DNA from 4 places in the Klebsiella scottii genome. Region 3 is predicted to be linked to each of the others. Evidence: predicted binding sites of a transcription regulator. Region 3 holds the regulator's gene; each other region holds the start of a gene.
What was found. Region 3 encodes PurR, which represses purine synthesis genes. Its sites were predicted from a motif close to CANGCAAACGTTTGCNTG; they were not measured.
Positions count from the first base shown of each region.

Region 1: a site for PurR is predicted at 1,821-1,838, ahead of QFI97_RS03310 (NCS2 family permease). Genes of this name have one in related genera too.
Region 2: a site for PurR is predicted at 1,817-1,834, ahead of QFI97_RS19150 (amino acid aminotransferase). Genes of this name have one in related genera too.
Region 4: a site for PurR is predicted at 1,359-1,376, ahead of purT (formate-dependent phosphoribosylglycinamide formyltransferase). Genes of this name have one in related genera too.

Region 1 is NZ_JARXNI010000018.1:298,846-302,405, reverse strand. It holds gene soxS (superoxide response transcriptional regulator SoxS) at 1-88, opposite strand, end outside; gene soxR (redox-sensitive transcriptional activator SoxR) at 173-631, shown strand; gene QFI97_RS03315 (glutathione S-transferase family protein) at 890-1,558, shown strand; gene QFI97_RS03310 (NCS2 family permease) at 1,952-3,301, shown strand; gene QFI97_RS03305 (Na+/H+ antiporter) at 3,450-3,560, shown strand, end outside.
Region 2 is NZ_JARXNI010000020.1:2,427,989-2,431,548, reverse strand. It holds gene QFI97_RS19155 (MBL fold metallo-hydrolase) at 1-496, shown strand, start outside; gene QFI97_RS19150 (amino acid aminotransferase) at 563-1,753, opposite strand; gene ompF (porin OmpF) at 1,945-3,000, opposite strand.
Region 3 is NZ_JARXNI010000020.1:1,301,261-1,304,820, forward strand. It holds gene punC (purine nucleoside transporter PunC) at 1-475, opposite strand, end outside; gene punR (DNA-binding transcriptional activator PunR) at 588-1,499, shown strand; gene purR (HTH-type transcriptional repressor PurR) at 1,517-2,542, opposite strand; gene cydH (cytochrome bd-I oxidase subunit CydH) at 2,837-2,926, shown strand; gene QFI97_RS13815 (MFS transporter) at 3,090-3,560, shown strand, end outside.
Region 4 is NZ_JARXNI010000020.1:828,117-831,676, forward strand. It holds gene QFI97_RS11500 (bifunctional 4-hydroxy-2-oxoglutarate aldolase/2-dehydro-3-deoxy-phosphogluconate aldolase) at 1-90, shown strand, start outside; gene purT (formate-dependent phosphoribosylglycinamide formyltransferase) at 141-1,319, opposite strand; gene QFI97_RS11510 (YebG family protein) at 1,457-1,855, shown strand; gene QFI97_RS11515 (tellurite resistance TerB family protein) at 1,952-2,611, shown strand; gene ptrB (oligopeptidase B) at 2,873-3,560, shown strand, end outside.

The DNA of each region.
Region 1 (3,560 bases), on a different contig from region 3:
TTCTGGCGACTACATCAATGTTAAGTGGTTGATCGATATGTTCATCAATCCATTCAATAAGCGTTTGGATAATATCCTGATGGGACATAAAGCGGCCTCTCTCAATTCTCGATTCGTCGTTTTGTCTGCGGGCGAGTATAATTCCTCAAGTTAACTTGAGGTAAAGTGCTTTATGGAAAAGAAATCACCCCGAATTAAAATGCTGTTGACCCCGGGAGAAGTGGCGAAACGTACCGGCGTTGCCGTCTCGGCGCTCCATTTCTATGAAAGCAAAGGGCTTATTCACAGCCAGCGTAATCCAGGCAATCAGCGGCGCTATCGTCGCGACGTGCTGCGCGCCGTGGCGATTATCAAGATTGCGCAGCGCATCGGCATTCCGCTGGCCACTATCGGCGACGCGTTTGGCGTACTGCCCGAAGGCCACAACTTAAGTGCCAAAGAGTGGAAGCAGCTGTCGTCGGTGTGGCGGGACGAGCTGGACCGGCGTATTCATACGCTGACCGCGCTGCGCGATCAGCTGGATGGCTGCATTGGCTGCGGCTGCCTGTCGCGACGGGACTGCCCGCTGCGTAACCCGGGGGACATGCTGGGTGAAGAGGGTACCGGTGCGCGGCTGCTGGAGGATGATTAAAAAACTAAAGCGCCACAACAGGGCGCTTTAGTTGTTTTCCGGTCTTTGTCTTTCGCTCTATCCCGCTGGTGCACAGGAGGGTTTCCCCCGACGTCGGCTCACCTCAGTTTTGCGCAACAAGTTGATGGAGGTTCCGGATTGCGCCGACACCTTAATTGTGGCACATCCCCTTAAATCTACCCGTTTATTTTGGCGAATTTTTTCCGTCATTCGCCGCCAGTTCCTATAGTTAATTTGAACAAACGACGGGAGAAATCCATGCTGACGGTACATCACCTTAATCAATCGCGATCGCAGCGCGTGCTCTGGGCGCTGGAAGAGCTGCAGCTGCCCTATCAGCTTGTCTGCTATCCGCGGCAGAAAAATATGCTGGCGCCGCCGGAGTTAAAAAATATTCACCCGCTGGGCAAATCCCCGGTCGTGGAGGACAACGGCTACGTGCTGGCGGAGTCCGGGGCGATACTCGAATATCTGCAGGAAACCTACGATAGCACGCAGCAGCTGCGCCCGCAGGCGATGGCGGACAGGCTGCAGTATCGTTTTTGGCTGCACTATGCCGAAGGCTCGCTGATGCCTCTGATGCTGATGAAGCTGGTCTTTTCCCGTCTCGGCAAGGCCCCGGTGCCGTTTGGCATGCGCACGCTGGGCGGCGCGCTGGGGAAGGGGATGCAGAAGGCCTGGCTTGACCGGCAGATTGCCACCCACGCCAGCTTTATCGAAGATCACCTCTCCCGATGGCCGTGGTTCGCGGGCGAAAACCTGAGCATGGCCGATATTCAGATGAGCTTTCCGCTGCTGGCGCTGCAGTCACGTGGCGGAATTGACGGCCTTGCGCACATCGCCCGCTGGACGCAGCGTATCGAACAGCGTCCGGCCTGGCAGCGCGCCATTGAGCGCGGCGGCCCCTTCACGCTACCGGGCGCCTGAGGCATCACCTTTTACGATGGCCGGTGCGAATTGCTATCAGCGCAAAGCCAAAATGTTAGCAGATTGCGCATGGACGATAACGTTTGCGCATCGGCTGGTTATTTCCTGAACGTCATAAGCGAAATTTAGCGAAATACGACAAACTTCAGTTGAAAAGGGCCATCTAAAGGCTGGATAATCGTTTGCCTTATTATTTTGCTCGCTATTTATCCTGCTAACAGGGGGTGAGTAAAGTAATTTTGACCACCGTATTGTATGCGCGGAGTTAAACGTTTGCTTTTTTTGCAGCCCCCCTGGCGCTGCGATATAGCACAAGGAGATCGCGTTGAACTGGCAGTGGATGGTCCACCACGCATACCGACGAATGATAAAAATTCTCAGGGGAAGTTTTCTATGTCTACGCCTTCAGCGCGTACCGGCGGTTCATTAGACGCCTGGTTTAAAATTTCGGCTCGCGGCAGCTCCGTGCGTCAGGAAATTCTTGCAGGTTTAACCACTTTTCTGGCGATGGTGTACTCGGTAATTGTGGTACCGGGCATGCTCGGTAAAGCCGGGTTCCCACCGGCGGCGGTGTTTGTCTCCACCTGTCTGGTAGCGGGCGTCGGCTCTCTCGTTATGGGGCTGTGGGCCAACCTGCCGCTGGCAATCGGTTGTGCTATCTCGCTGACCGCATTTACCGCCTTCAGCCTGGTGCTGGGGCAGCAGATCAGCATCCCGGTTGCGCTGGGCGCCGTGTTCCTGATGGGCGTGCTGTTTACCATTATCTCCGCGACCGGTATTCGTAGCTGGATCTTACGCAACCTGCCGCAGGGCGTTGCGCACGGCACCGGTATCGGTATTGGCCTGTTCCTGCTGCTGATCGCCGCCAACGGCGTGGGCCTGGTGATTAAGAACCCGCTGGACGGCCTGCCGGTCGCGCTGGGTAATTTCGACAGCTTCCCGGTGATTATGTCGCTGTTGGGGCTGGCGGTGATTATCGGCCTCGAAAAGCTGAAGGTGCCTGGCGGTATCCTGCTGACCATTATCGGCGTGTCGATCGTGGGCCTGATTTTCGACCCTAACGTCCACTTCTCCGGTATTTTTGCTATGCCGTCGCTGAGCGACGACAAAGGCAATTCGCTGATCGGCAGCCTTGATATCATCGGCGCGCTGAATCCGATAGTTCTGCCGAGCGTGCTGGCGCTGGTGATGACGGCGGTATTTGATGCCACCGGCACCATTCGCGCGGTAGCGGGGCAGGCGAACCTGCTGGACAAAGATGGGCAGATCATCAACGGCGGTAAAGCGCTGACCACCGACTCCCTGAGCAGCGTCTTCTCCGGCCTGGTCGGCGCGGCGCCGGCGGCGGTGTATATCGAATCGGCCGCAGGTACCGCCGCCGGCGGTAAAACCGGCCTGACCGCGGTGACGGTCGGCGTGCTGTTCCTGCTGATCCTGTTCCTTTCTCCGCTCTCCTATCTGGTTCCTGCATACGCTACCGCTCCGGCGCTGATGTATGTCGGTCTGCTGATGTTGAGCAACGTGGCGAAAATTGATTTTAACGATTTTGTCGATGCGATGGCGGGCCTGATTACGGCGGTCTTTATCGTGCTGACCTGCAACATCGTTACCGGCATCATGATCGGCTTCGCGTCGCTGGTGATTGGACGCCTGGTTTCCGGGGAGTGGCGCAAGCTGAACCTCGGCACCGTGATCATCGCTGCGGCGCTGGTTATCTTCTACGCCGGCGGTTGGGCAATTTAAGCTATTTTTGCTGACAACGGGCGGCTCAGGCCGCCCGTTTAATTTTTAAGCCACATCCTGTTTCCTTTTGCGTTAATCTGAGTAGCGTATCATTTCGAGACATGACGCCTCAGATGTAAAAAAAGAAAACGCAGCAAACAGGGAACACATGGAAATATTCTTTACCATACTCATCATGACCCTCGTGGTCTCTCTCTCCGGGGTGGTTACACGCGTACTGCCCTTTCAGGTTCCACTACCTTTAATCCAAATCGCCATC
Region 2 (3,560 bases), 1.1 Mb from region 3:
GATTTTGCTCACTCACGGTCATCTCGACCACGTTGGTGCGGCAGCCGAGCTGGCGCAACACTACGGCGTGCCGATTATCGGACCGGAAAAAGAAGATGAGTTCTGGCTGGAAGGACTCCCTGCGCAAAGCCGGATGTTCGGCCTGGAGGATTGCCAGCCGCTGCATCCTGACCGCTGGCTTAATGAAGGCGATGTCGTCAGCGTGGGGAACGTTTCTCTGCAGGTTCTGCATTGCCCAGGCCATACGCCGGGACACGTTGTTTTCTTCGATGACGCGTCGCGGCTGCTGGTTTCCGGCGACGTTATCTTCAAAGGTGGCGTCGGGCGCAGCGACTTCCCGCGCGGCGACCACGGGCAGCTGATCGACGCGATTAAACGCAAGCTGCTGCCTTTGGGCGATGACGTGACCTTTATCCCCGGCCACGGGCCGATATCAACGCTAGGCCATGAGCGTTTGCATAACCCTTTCCTGCAAGATGAAATGCCGGTCTGGTAACCATTCCGGACGCTAAATATAAAGAAGGCCGCATATGCGGCCTTCTTTTTTTAGGGTACAGCGGCGTTACAGTACGGCGACGATCGCTTCACACAGCGGCGCCATATTGTCCGGCGTCATGCCGGCAACGTTAATGCGCCCGGAAGCCACGGCGTAAATCGCGAACTCTTCGCGCAGACGCAGAACCTGCTCTTTGGTCAGGCCGCTAAACGAGAACATGCCGTTTTGCTTAATGATGAAGGAGAAGTCGCGGTTAGCGCCTTTTTCCTGCAGGGTATTAACGAACAGCAGGCGCATACGCTGAATGCGCTGACGCATGTCGGTCAGCTCCTGCTCCCAGATAGCGCGCAGCGCATCGTTGCTGAGAATTGTCGCCACAACGGCAGCGCCGTGTGCCGGCGGGTTGGAGTAGTTAGCGCGGATCACTGACTTCATCTGGCTGAACGCGCGGTCGACGGTGTCGCTATCGCTTGCCACCAGCGTACAGGCGCCAACGCGCTCATTGTACAGGCCGAAGTTCTTCGAGTAGGAGCTGGCAACCAGCAGCTCTTTGTGCAGCGCGGCAAACGCGCGCAGGCCTTCAGCATCTTCTTCCAGACCGCGGGCAAAGCCCTGATAGGCGAAGTCGAACAGCGGCAGCCAGCCCTTATCAACGGAGAGCTGCGCCAGCTGTTGCCACTGCTCCAGCGTCGGATCGATACCGGTTGGGTTATGGCAGCAGCCGTGGAACAAAACAACGTCGCCAGCCTGGGCTTCATTGAGGCTTGCCAGCAGACCGGCAAAGTCGAGAGTGCGGTTAGCCGCATCGTAGTAGGTGTACTCGCGAACTTCGAGGCCGGCGGAATTGAATACGCTCTTGTGGTTCGGCCAGCTCGGATTGCTCACCCAAACGCGCTTAACGTCGGTATTTTTGGCAAGGAAGTCGGCGGCAACGCGCAGGCCACCGGTACCGCCTGGAGTCTGGGCGGTACGCGCGCGCTTATCGCTGACGATAGCGCTTCCTTTACCGAACAGCAGCTCCTGCGTGCATTGACCAAATTCCGGAATACCATCGATACCCAGATAATTTTTGGTGGTCTCATTCTCCAGCAGATATTGCTCTGCCTTCTTCACGCTGGTCAGGACCGGGGTTTTACCCGTTTCATCTTTATAAACGCCAATCCCGAGGTTAATTTTTGTAGGACGGTCATCGGCACGAAACAGATCGGCCAGGCCCAGAATAGGGTCGGCAGGGGCGGCAGTAATGTTCTCAAACATGACGAGGTTCCATTGTGATTACTGAAGGGAGTTCCGCTATCAGGGTAACGGGAGAATGAGCAATTGCCAACCGTTTGCGACAAAAAGCGCGAAGGTTTTCCAAAGTTACGATCTTTGCCTTAGTAACGCAGAAAAGCAGGACCGAAGTCCTGCTTTTTAGGCATATCACGAAGGGGTGTACTGATTAAAACTTAGAACTGGTAAACGATACCCACGGCGACGGTGTCGTCGGAATTCACGCCCAGTTTGTTGTCGCTATCGATCTGGTTGATCTGATAATCGACATAGGTAGACATGTTTTTGTTGAAGTAGTAGGTTGCGCCGACATCAATGTAGTTGATGTAGTCTTCGTTACCCACACCCTCAACGTTTTTCGCTTTAGATTTGTAGTAAGCGATGGACGGACGCAGGCCGAAATCAAACTGATACTGCGCAACGATGGAGAAGTCCTGAGTCTTGTTGGCAAAACCGTCAGTAATACGGGTCGCATTACGGGTTTCGCCGTACAGAGCTGCCAGGTAGATGTTGTTCGCATCATATTTCAGACCGGTTGCCCACTGCTCGGCTTTATCGCCTTTACCGCGAGTCAGAGCCTGCTGTGCATCGGTACGATCCGCTGCGCCGTATGCGCCGACAATGCCGAAGCCGTCGATGTCATAGCTCAGAGAGGTTGCCCAGCCGTCGCCGTTAGAGCGGGAAGCGTCTGTGTGCTCGTTTTTGCCCAGGTACTGTACGCCAAAGCTCAGGCCGTCAACCAGACCGAAGAAGTTGGTATTACGGTAGGTTGCGAGACCACCGGTACGACCTGCGAAGAAGTTATCGCTGGAACCGGTGTCGCCACCAAACTCAGGCAGCATATCGGTGACGCCGATAGCGTCATACACCAGGCCGTAGTTACGACCATAGTTGAAGGAGCCTGCATCGCCGAATTTCAGACCGGCGTATGCCAGACGGGTTTTGTTGCCGCTCTGAGCGTCGCTACCTTCAGTGTTATTACCCTGGAAGTTATATTCCCACTGGCCGAAACCGGTCAGCTGATCGTTGATCTGGGTTTCACCTTTAAAACCTAAACGTGCATAGGTCTGGTCGCCGTCATTACCCTTGTTATCAGAGAAATAGTGCAGACCTACGGTTTTACCGTACAGATCGAGTTTGTTGCCGTCTTTGTTATAGATTTCTGCAGCATTTGCTGCGCCGGCTACCAGCAGGGCAGGGATCACCGCTGCCAGAATATTGCGCTTCATCATTATTTATTACCCTCATTAGTATTTTTATATGAACACTTGCCACTGCCGCCAATACATTCTGTCAATGAAAATTTACAGAACCATTGATGATAGTTTGGTGTCTGAAGGCATCTTTCCATCCGCGACATCGTTTCGCTAGCCGGAAAATGCTACCAATGTCGCATATGAGTAACAATTAGAAAGTGTATGTAACAAAATGTGAATTTTTGGGAACTTTGTGAACTCAATCAAAATTCCATTCCACTTTGCGTATAAAATCGTCATGGCTTATATATCTATATGAATTAATTATGATTAATTTAGATAAGAGCCGATTTGTGCATTTTGTGGCTGGTTTTCGCTTTTTTTTTACTCAACGTTTGTCTTTGCATGTTGTGCGGTGGGTGGTTAAGAAATGAGCAAAATAATCAGGCATTTCGCCCATGAATGAACATAAGGTGCGCTTTCTCGTTTCGGCGGGTAGCGAAATAGTGAGTAACATAAATGTGAAGCGGAAGGCTTGATGTTTAAATTTCTTGATATTCGTTAACAATAGCTGACATAAAAAAGGGCCAGCTTAC
Region 3 (3,560 bases):
CGAAATGGGCGAGCAGCCAGCTGCCGAGCAGCGGTGCCAGGGCCGGCGATAGACCTACCAGCGGCATAATGGTGGCGAAGATGCGGTTAGTACGTTGGGCTGGATAATAGTCGGTGACCATCGCCTGCCAGGTTACCGCCGCCGCGCAGACGCCGATGGCCTGCACAAATCGCAGCGCCAGCATCAGGGTCGCGTTCTGCACCCACAGCATGCCAAGGCAGCCGACGGCGAAGATCGCCAGGCCGCTGAGCAGCACCGGCTTGCGCCCGTAGCGATCGGAGACCGGGCCCCAGAACAGCTGACCAATGGCGAAACCGGCGAGAAACACGCTGAGGCTGGCGCTGACAGAAGCCGCCGAAGTGTTGAGATCCTGTTGGATCGCCGAAAACGCCGGCAGATACATATCGGTTGCCAGGAAGCCGAGCACGCTGAGGCCCGCCAGCCAAACCAAAAATCCTTTCCCAGGTTGTTGCATAAAGTTCTCTTTCTTCTGATGCAGGTAAGATGCCGCTGAGTGTAGGGAGTGCATTCTGGCTTGTGAAACGCTAATATTTGTTACATGCGTTCAAAAAATTTGCAGGCAGAATATGTGGTCCGAATACTCTCTTGAAGTGGTTGATGCGGTTGCGCGCAACGGCAGCTTCAGCGCGGCGGCTCAGGAGCTGCATCGTGTACCCTCGGCGGTCAGCTACACCGTGCGTCAGCTCGAAGAATGGCTGGCCGTTCCGCTCTTTGAGCGACGCCACCGGGACGTTGAGCTCACGCCGGCCGGCGTGTGGTTTTTACAGGAAGGGCGTTCTGTTATCAAAAAAATGCAGATCACCCGCCGTCAGTGCCAGCAGATCGCCAACGGCTGGCGCGGGCAGCTCTCGATCGCGGTTGACGATATCGTTAAGCCGGCGCGGATGCGGCAGATGATTGTCGATTTTTATCGTCACTTTCCGGACGTCGAGCTGATTGTCTTTCAGGAGGTGTTTAACGGCGTCTGGGATGCGCTGGCCGACGGCCGCGTGGAGCTGGCCATCGGCGCGACCCGCTCGATTCCGGTCGGCGGACGCTACGCCTTTCGTGATATGGGCATGCTGAGCTGGCACTGCGTGGTGGCCAGCCACCATCCGCTGGCGAAAATGAGCGGCCCGCTGAGCGATGACACGTTGCGCAACTGGCCGTCGCTGGTCAGGGAGGATACGTCGCGTTCGTTGCCCAAGCGCACGACGTGGCTGCTGGATAACCAGAAGAGAGTGGTGGTGCCGGACTGGGACGCCTCGGCCACCTGCCTGTCGGCCGGACTCTGCATCGGCATGGTGCCGTCGCACTTTGCCCGCCCGCGGATCGATAGCGGCGAGTGGACGGCGCTGGAGCTGGAAAATCCGTTCCCGGACGCCGCGTGCTGCCTGACCTGGCAGCAGAGCGATATCTCACCGGCTCTCTCCTGGCTGCTGGACTATCTTGGCGACAGCGAAACGTTAAATCGGGAGTGGCTGCGGGCGCCGGAATAGCCGGCGCCACGGCAGGATTAGCGGCGGTAGTCGACGAACGGGCCGTCGATCACCGAGCGACGCTCGACCAGTCGCGGGTGAACTTCGATAGACTGCGACTCTTCGCGCTTATTGACGATACGGTCCATCAGCATATTGAATGCGGCTTCGCCGAGTGAATCCTTCGGCTGATGGATGGTGGTCAGCGCCGGGCTGAAGTAGCGGGCGTTGCGCACGTTGTCATAGCCAATGAGCGAAATATCCTGCGGGACGCGCAGGCCCATTTCGTCGGCGGCGCAGATGGCTCCCATTGCCATGATATCGCCGCCGCAGAATATGGCGGTCGGGCGATGCGGCTGGCTGAGGATCTGCTGCATGGCGCGGTAGCCGGATTCCGGCTCGAAGTCGCCCTGAACAACCCAGCTTTCCGGGACGCTAATCTGCGCTTCTTCCATCGCTTTCATAAAACCGGCCAGGCGTCCGGCGCCGGTATTGCGCTCCAGCGGGCCCGGGATCACGCCGATTTCACGGTGGCCGCGCTCAACGAGGTAGCGACCGGCCATATAGCCGCCTTCAAAGGCGTTATCGATCACCGAATCGGTAAAATCAGCCTTGGACTCACCCCAGTCCATGACGACCATCGGGATGTTGCGGTACTCTTCCAGCATGGACAGCACCGACTGCGGATATTCGGAACACATCACCAGCAGGCCGTCGACGCGCTTTTGCGCCATCATCGACAGGTAGGCCTGCTGCTTTTCCGGATCGTTCCAGGCGTTGCCCAGAATCAAGGTGTAGCCCTTCTGGAAGCAGCTCTTCTCAACGGACTCGATAATCTCGGCGAAATAGGCCGCTTCGCTGCTGGTAGCCAGCAGACCGATCGATTTAGTGTGATTAACCTTCAGGCTGCGCGCCACCGCACTCGGAGAGTAGTGCAGCTCTTTGATGGCAGCCCATACCGCGTTGCGGGTCTCTTCAGCCACAAAACGGGTTTTGTTAATTACATGTGAAACTGTTGTAGTGGAAACGTTTGCGCGCTTCGCTACATCTTTAATTGTTGCCATTACTTCTCTCTCCAGACCTTGACCTGATCGTCTGATTATCGATACGGAAACGTTTGCCTATACACACCCTGAGCACAATGTTCAACATTGCATCACGTCGGGAAACGACACAGAACGACAGGAAGGGGTCAATGGCCGATACGCTTTCAAATTAGCGTGGGATTTTGTCCGATCTTGCGGCAAAGGGGAAGAGTAAAAATGTGCATCACCCTAAATCTCAGAAGATTTTTGTGCAATATTGTGCAAAAATGAGCAGGCTCACTTTTCTTGTGGGGATAATCAGGGGGAAAATTGATGGATACAGATTTAAAGTTTTCGCTGACCACGACGATTATTGTACTGGGTCTGATCGTGGCCGCAGGGCTGACCGCCGTACTGCACTAATTTTTTCGGGGGAGAGGCTCCTTTCCCCCCGTTCCCGCGCATTATTATCAAATTCGCAAAAATCTTTTGCCATTTCGTTTACTTTTGTTTTTCTGTGATTGATGTCATGCTTTTGACTTCTGATGAGATACCGTCGCTGAGGACGGTTTGCTGGAGTCATTGAATGAAAATCAACTTTCCCCTGTTAGCGCTGGCCGTTGGGGCGTTTGGTATCGGTACGACCGAATTTTCCCCGATGGGATTACTGCCGGTTATCGCTAAAGGCGTGGATGTGTCTATTCCCGCCGCGGGGATGCTGATCAGCGCCTATGCTATCGGCGTGATGGTCGGAGCACCGCTGATGACGCTGCTGCTGTCGCATCGCGCGCGCCGCAGTGCGCTGATTTTCCTGATGGCTATTTTCACCCTTGGCAACGTCCTCTCGTCAATGGCGCCGGATTACACCACGCTGCTGCTTTCGCGCATTATCACCAGCCTGAACCACGGCGCCTTCTTCGGCCTCGGCTCGGTGGTGGCCGCGAGCGTGGTCCCTAAACACAAGCAGGCCAGCGCGGTGGCAACTATGTTTATGGGGCTGACCATCGCCAACATTGGCGGCGTCCCGGCGGCGACCTGGCTGGGTGAAACCATCGGC
Region 4 (3,560 bases), 470 kb from region 3:
TCATGGCTGGTACCGGCGGATGCGCTGGAAGCAGGCGATTACGACCGTATCACCACTCTGGCTCGTGAAGCGGTAGAAGGCGCGAAGTAATTTCCGCGCCTCAGTTCTGACCCGGTAAGCGACAACGCTACCGGGTTTTTTTATCCCTCAACCACCACCGCTGACGCCGCGGCTTTGGCGCGCGCAACCGCCTCATCGACGCTCTCCGCTACCGCCAGCGTGACGCCCAGACGACGGGAACCGTCAATTTCCGGCTTACCGAACAGACGCACCTGCAGGCCCGCGCCGACCGCGGCCTGAAGGTTGCCGAAGGTTACGTTGTGGCTGGTGAGCTGCGGCAGAATCACCGCGGAAGCCGCCGGGCCATACTGGCGAATCGCACCAACCGGCAGACCGAGGAAGGCGCGGACGTGCAGGGCGAACTCCGACAGATCCTGCGAAATGAGCGTAACCATTCCGGTATCGTGCGGACGCGGCGAGACTTCGCTAAAAATCACCTCATCGCCGCACACGAACAGCTCGACGCCGAACAGGCCGTAACCGCCGAGCGCCAGCACCACGTTGCGGGCAATTTCCTGCGCGCGGGCCAGCGCCAGCTCGCTCATCTGCTGAGGTTGCCAGGATTCTCGATAGTCGCCATCTTCCTGACGGTGGCCGACCGGGGCGCAGAAGTGCACGCCGTCGACCGCGCTGACGGTGAGCAGGGTGATTTCAAAATCGAAGTTCACCACGCCTTCGACAATAACGCGGCCGGCGCCGGCGCGGCCGCCCTGCTGGGCATAAAGCCACGCGTCGGCCAGCTGTTCGCGGCGGCGGATAAAGCTTTGTCCTTTACCGGAAGAGCTCATCACCGGCTTGACGATACACGGCAGGCCAATCTCGTTCACGGCGTCGTTAAAGGCGGCTTCACTGTCGGCAAAACGATAGGCCGAGGTTGGAAGCTGCAGCTCTTCAGCGGCCAGGCGGCGAATGCCTTCACGGTTCATCGTCAGCTTTGCGGCGCGAGCGGTGGGAACGACTTTTTGTCCGCACAGCTCCAGCTCGACCAGAGTATCGGTGGCGATGGCTTCAATTTCCGGCACGATAAAGTCGGGTTTTTCTTGCTCAATTATGGCGCGCAGGGCATCTCCGTGCAGCATGTTGACGACATGCGAACGGTGCGCGACCTGCATGGCTGGCGCGTCAGGGTAGCGATCGACGGCGATGGTCTCAATGCCCAGACGTTGACACTCGATGGCGACTTCCTTACCCAGCTCGCCGGAACCTAACAGCATAACTCGCGTTGCCGCAGGGCGCAGCGCTGTGCCTAATACAGTCATGACTCTCTTCCGCAGTAAAAAAACATGCGCCGTAGTATAAACGAAAACGTTTGCGTCTGTCTTTATGCGCGTGAGTTGAGTCCTGGCCCTAAATTTGCTATACTGTATATAAATACAGTATAAAAAGGTGCTGCACAATGGCGGTTGAAATCAAATATGTGGTGATTCGCGAAGGTGAGGAAAAGATGTCTTTTACCAGCAAAAAAGAGGCCGATGCTTACGACAAAATGCTCGATCTTGCCGAAGTCCTTAACGACTGGCTGGTAGACTGCCCGCTGACGCTTGATGAAGCCCAGCGTGATGAGATGGCGATGTGGCTGGCGGAGCGCAAAGACACCTTACATCACATTATGAAGTCCGGAAAACTCCCGGAAGCGGAAGAGCACGCCGCCGGGCAGGATGAAAACGAACAACAGTCCGCAGACGCTGGCGATGACGCCATCAGCGCCAGCGCGGATGACAGCGTGGATGACGGCGCGGCGGAAAAAGCGGCGGAAAAAGCGGCGCCAAAATCGCGCAAGGCGAAAGCGGCCTGAGCCACCCGGAATTTGCGCATCTTTAGCCACTGATAACATTTCCTGACATCGCGTCGTTTAGGCTGATGACATCGCCTATTGTGCAACGAGGAAATCATGGCTAACTGGCTTAATCAACTTCAGTCTCTGCTGGGTCAGCAGGGTCAATCTTCTTCATCTGACGATCGTTCGGGCGGTAAAAATCTGCTGCTGCCCGGCGCGCTTGGCGGCCTGGCGGGACTGCTGGTCGCCAGCAAATCGTCGCGTAAGCTGCTGGCGAAATACGGCACCAGCGCGCTGCTGGTTGGCGGCGGCGCGGTGGCAGGAAGCGTGCTGTGGAACAAGTATCAGCAGAAAATGCGCGCCGGTTCGCCGCAGCCGGCCGGCCAGGTTCCGTCGTCACCTGAACCTGATGCCCGCAGCGAGCGGCTGATTCAGGCGCTGGTTTTTGCCGCCAAAAGCGACGGGCATATTGATGAAAACGAACGCGCGAGCATCGAAGAGCAGCTGCGCGCGGCTAATATCGACGTGCAGGGGCGGGTGCTTATCGATCGCGCATTGACTCAGCCCCTGGACCCGCAGCGCCTGGCGCAGGGTATCAGCAGCGAGCAGGAAGCGCTGGAAGTCTACTATCTGAGCTGTGCGGTGATTGATATTGACCATTTTATGGAGCGCAGCTACCTCAACGCCCTGGGCGAAGCGCTGAAAATCCCTGCGGACGTGCGGTCCGAGATCGAACAGGATATTCAGGCGCAAAAGCAGGCTCTTCCCTCTTAAATCATCACGTTCCGCTTGCATCGCTGGCAACTTTTGCCACCCTTATATACGGGTCATCTCTCAGCCTGACGTCGCGCAGGCCGGGGATGATCCTCTCTCCGGCGTTTTCTCACCAGCGGTAGCCGAGCGTCGGTCCGCTGTTGGCCGTTTGCCAACCTTCGGGGCAGAGCGATTTATGCCGTGGAGATTTCTTGTCTTGCCGTCCGGACGCGCGTCGATTAACGTTGTGCGCATAAAATTAAGCCGAAGAAGAACAAAGAGATGCTACCAAAAGCGAAACGGGTTCCCCACGCGATGACCTTACATGGCGATACGCGTATTGATAACTACTTCTGGCTGCGTGACGATGAGCGTTCGCAGCCGGCGGTGCTGGATTATCTGCGCGAGGAGAATGCCTACGGCAAAGCGGTGATGGACACCCAGCGTAGCCTGCAGGAGCGGGTGCTGAAAGAGATTATCGACCGCATCCCCCAGCGCGAAGTCTCCGCGCCTTACAGTAAAAATGGCTATCGCTATCGTCAGGTCTATGAGCCGGGCTGCGAATACGCGATTTACCAACGCCAGTCGGTGCTCAAAGAGGAGTGGGACCCGTGGGAGCTTCTGCTCGATAGCAACCAGCGCGCGGCGCAAAGCGAGTTCTACACCCTCGGCGGGCTGGGGATCTCTCCGGACAACGGTCTGATGGCGCTGGCGGAGGATTATCTCTCCCGGCGGCAGTACAGCCTGCGCTTGTGCAACCTCTCCGACGGTAGCTGGTATCCCGAAGTGCTGGAGAACGTCTCCCCGGGATTCGCCTGGAGCAACGACTCACGCACCCTGTGGTATGTGCGCAAACACCCCACCACGCTGCTGCCGTACCAGGTCTGGCGACATACCGTCGGCACCTCGGCGGAAGCGGACGTGCTGGTATACGAAGAGCAGGATGAAACCTTTTACGTCAGCGTCCATA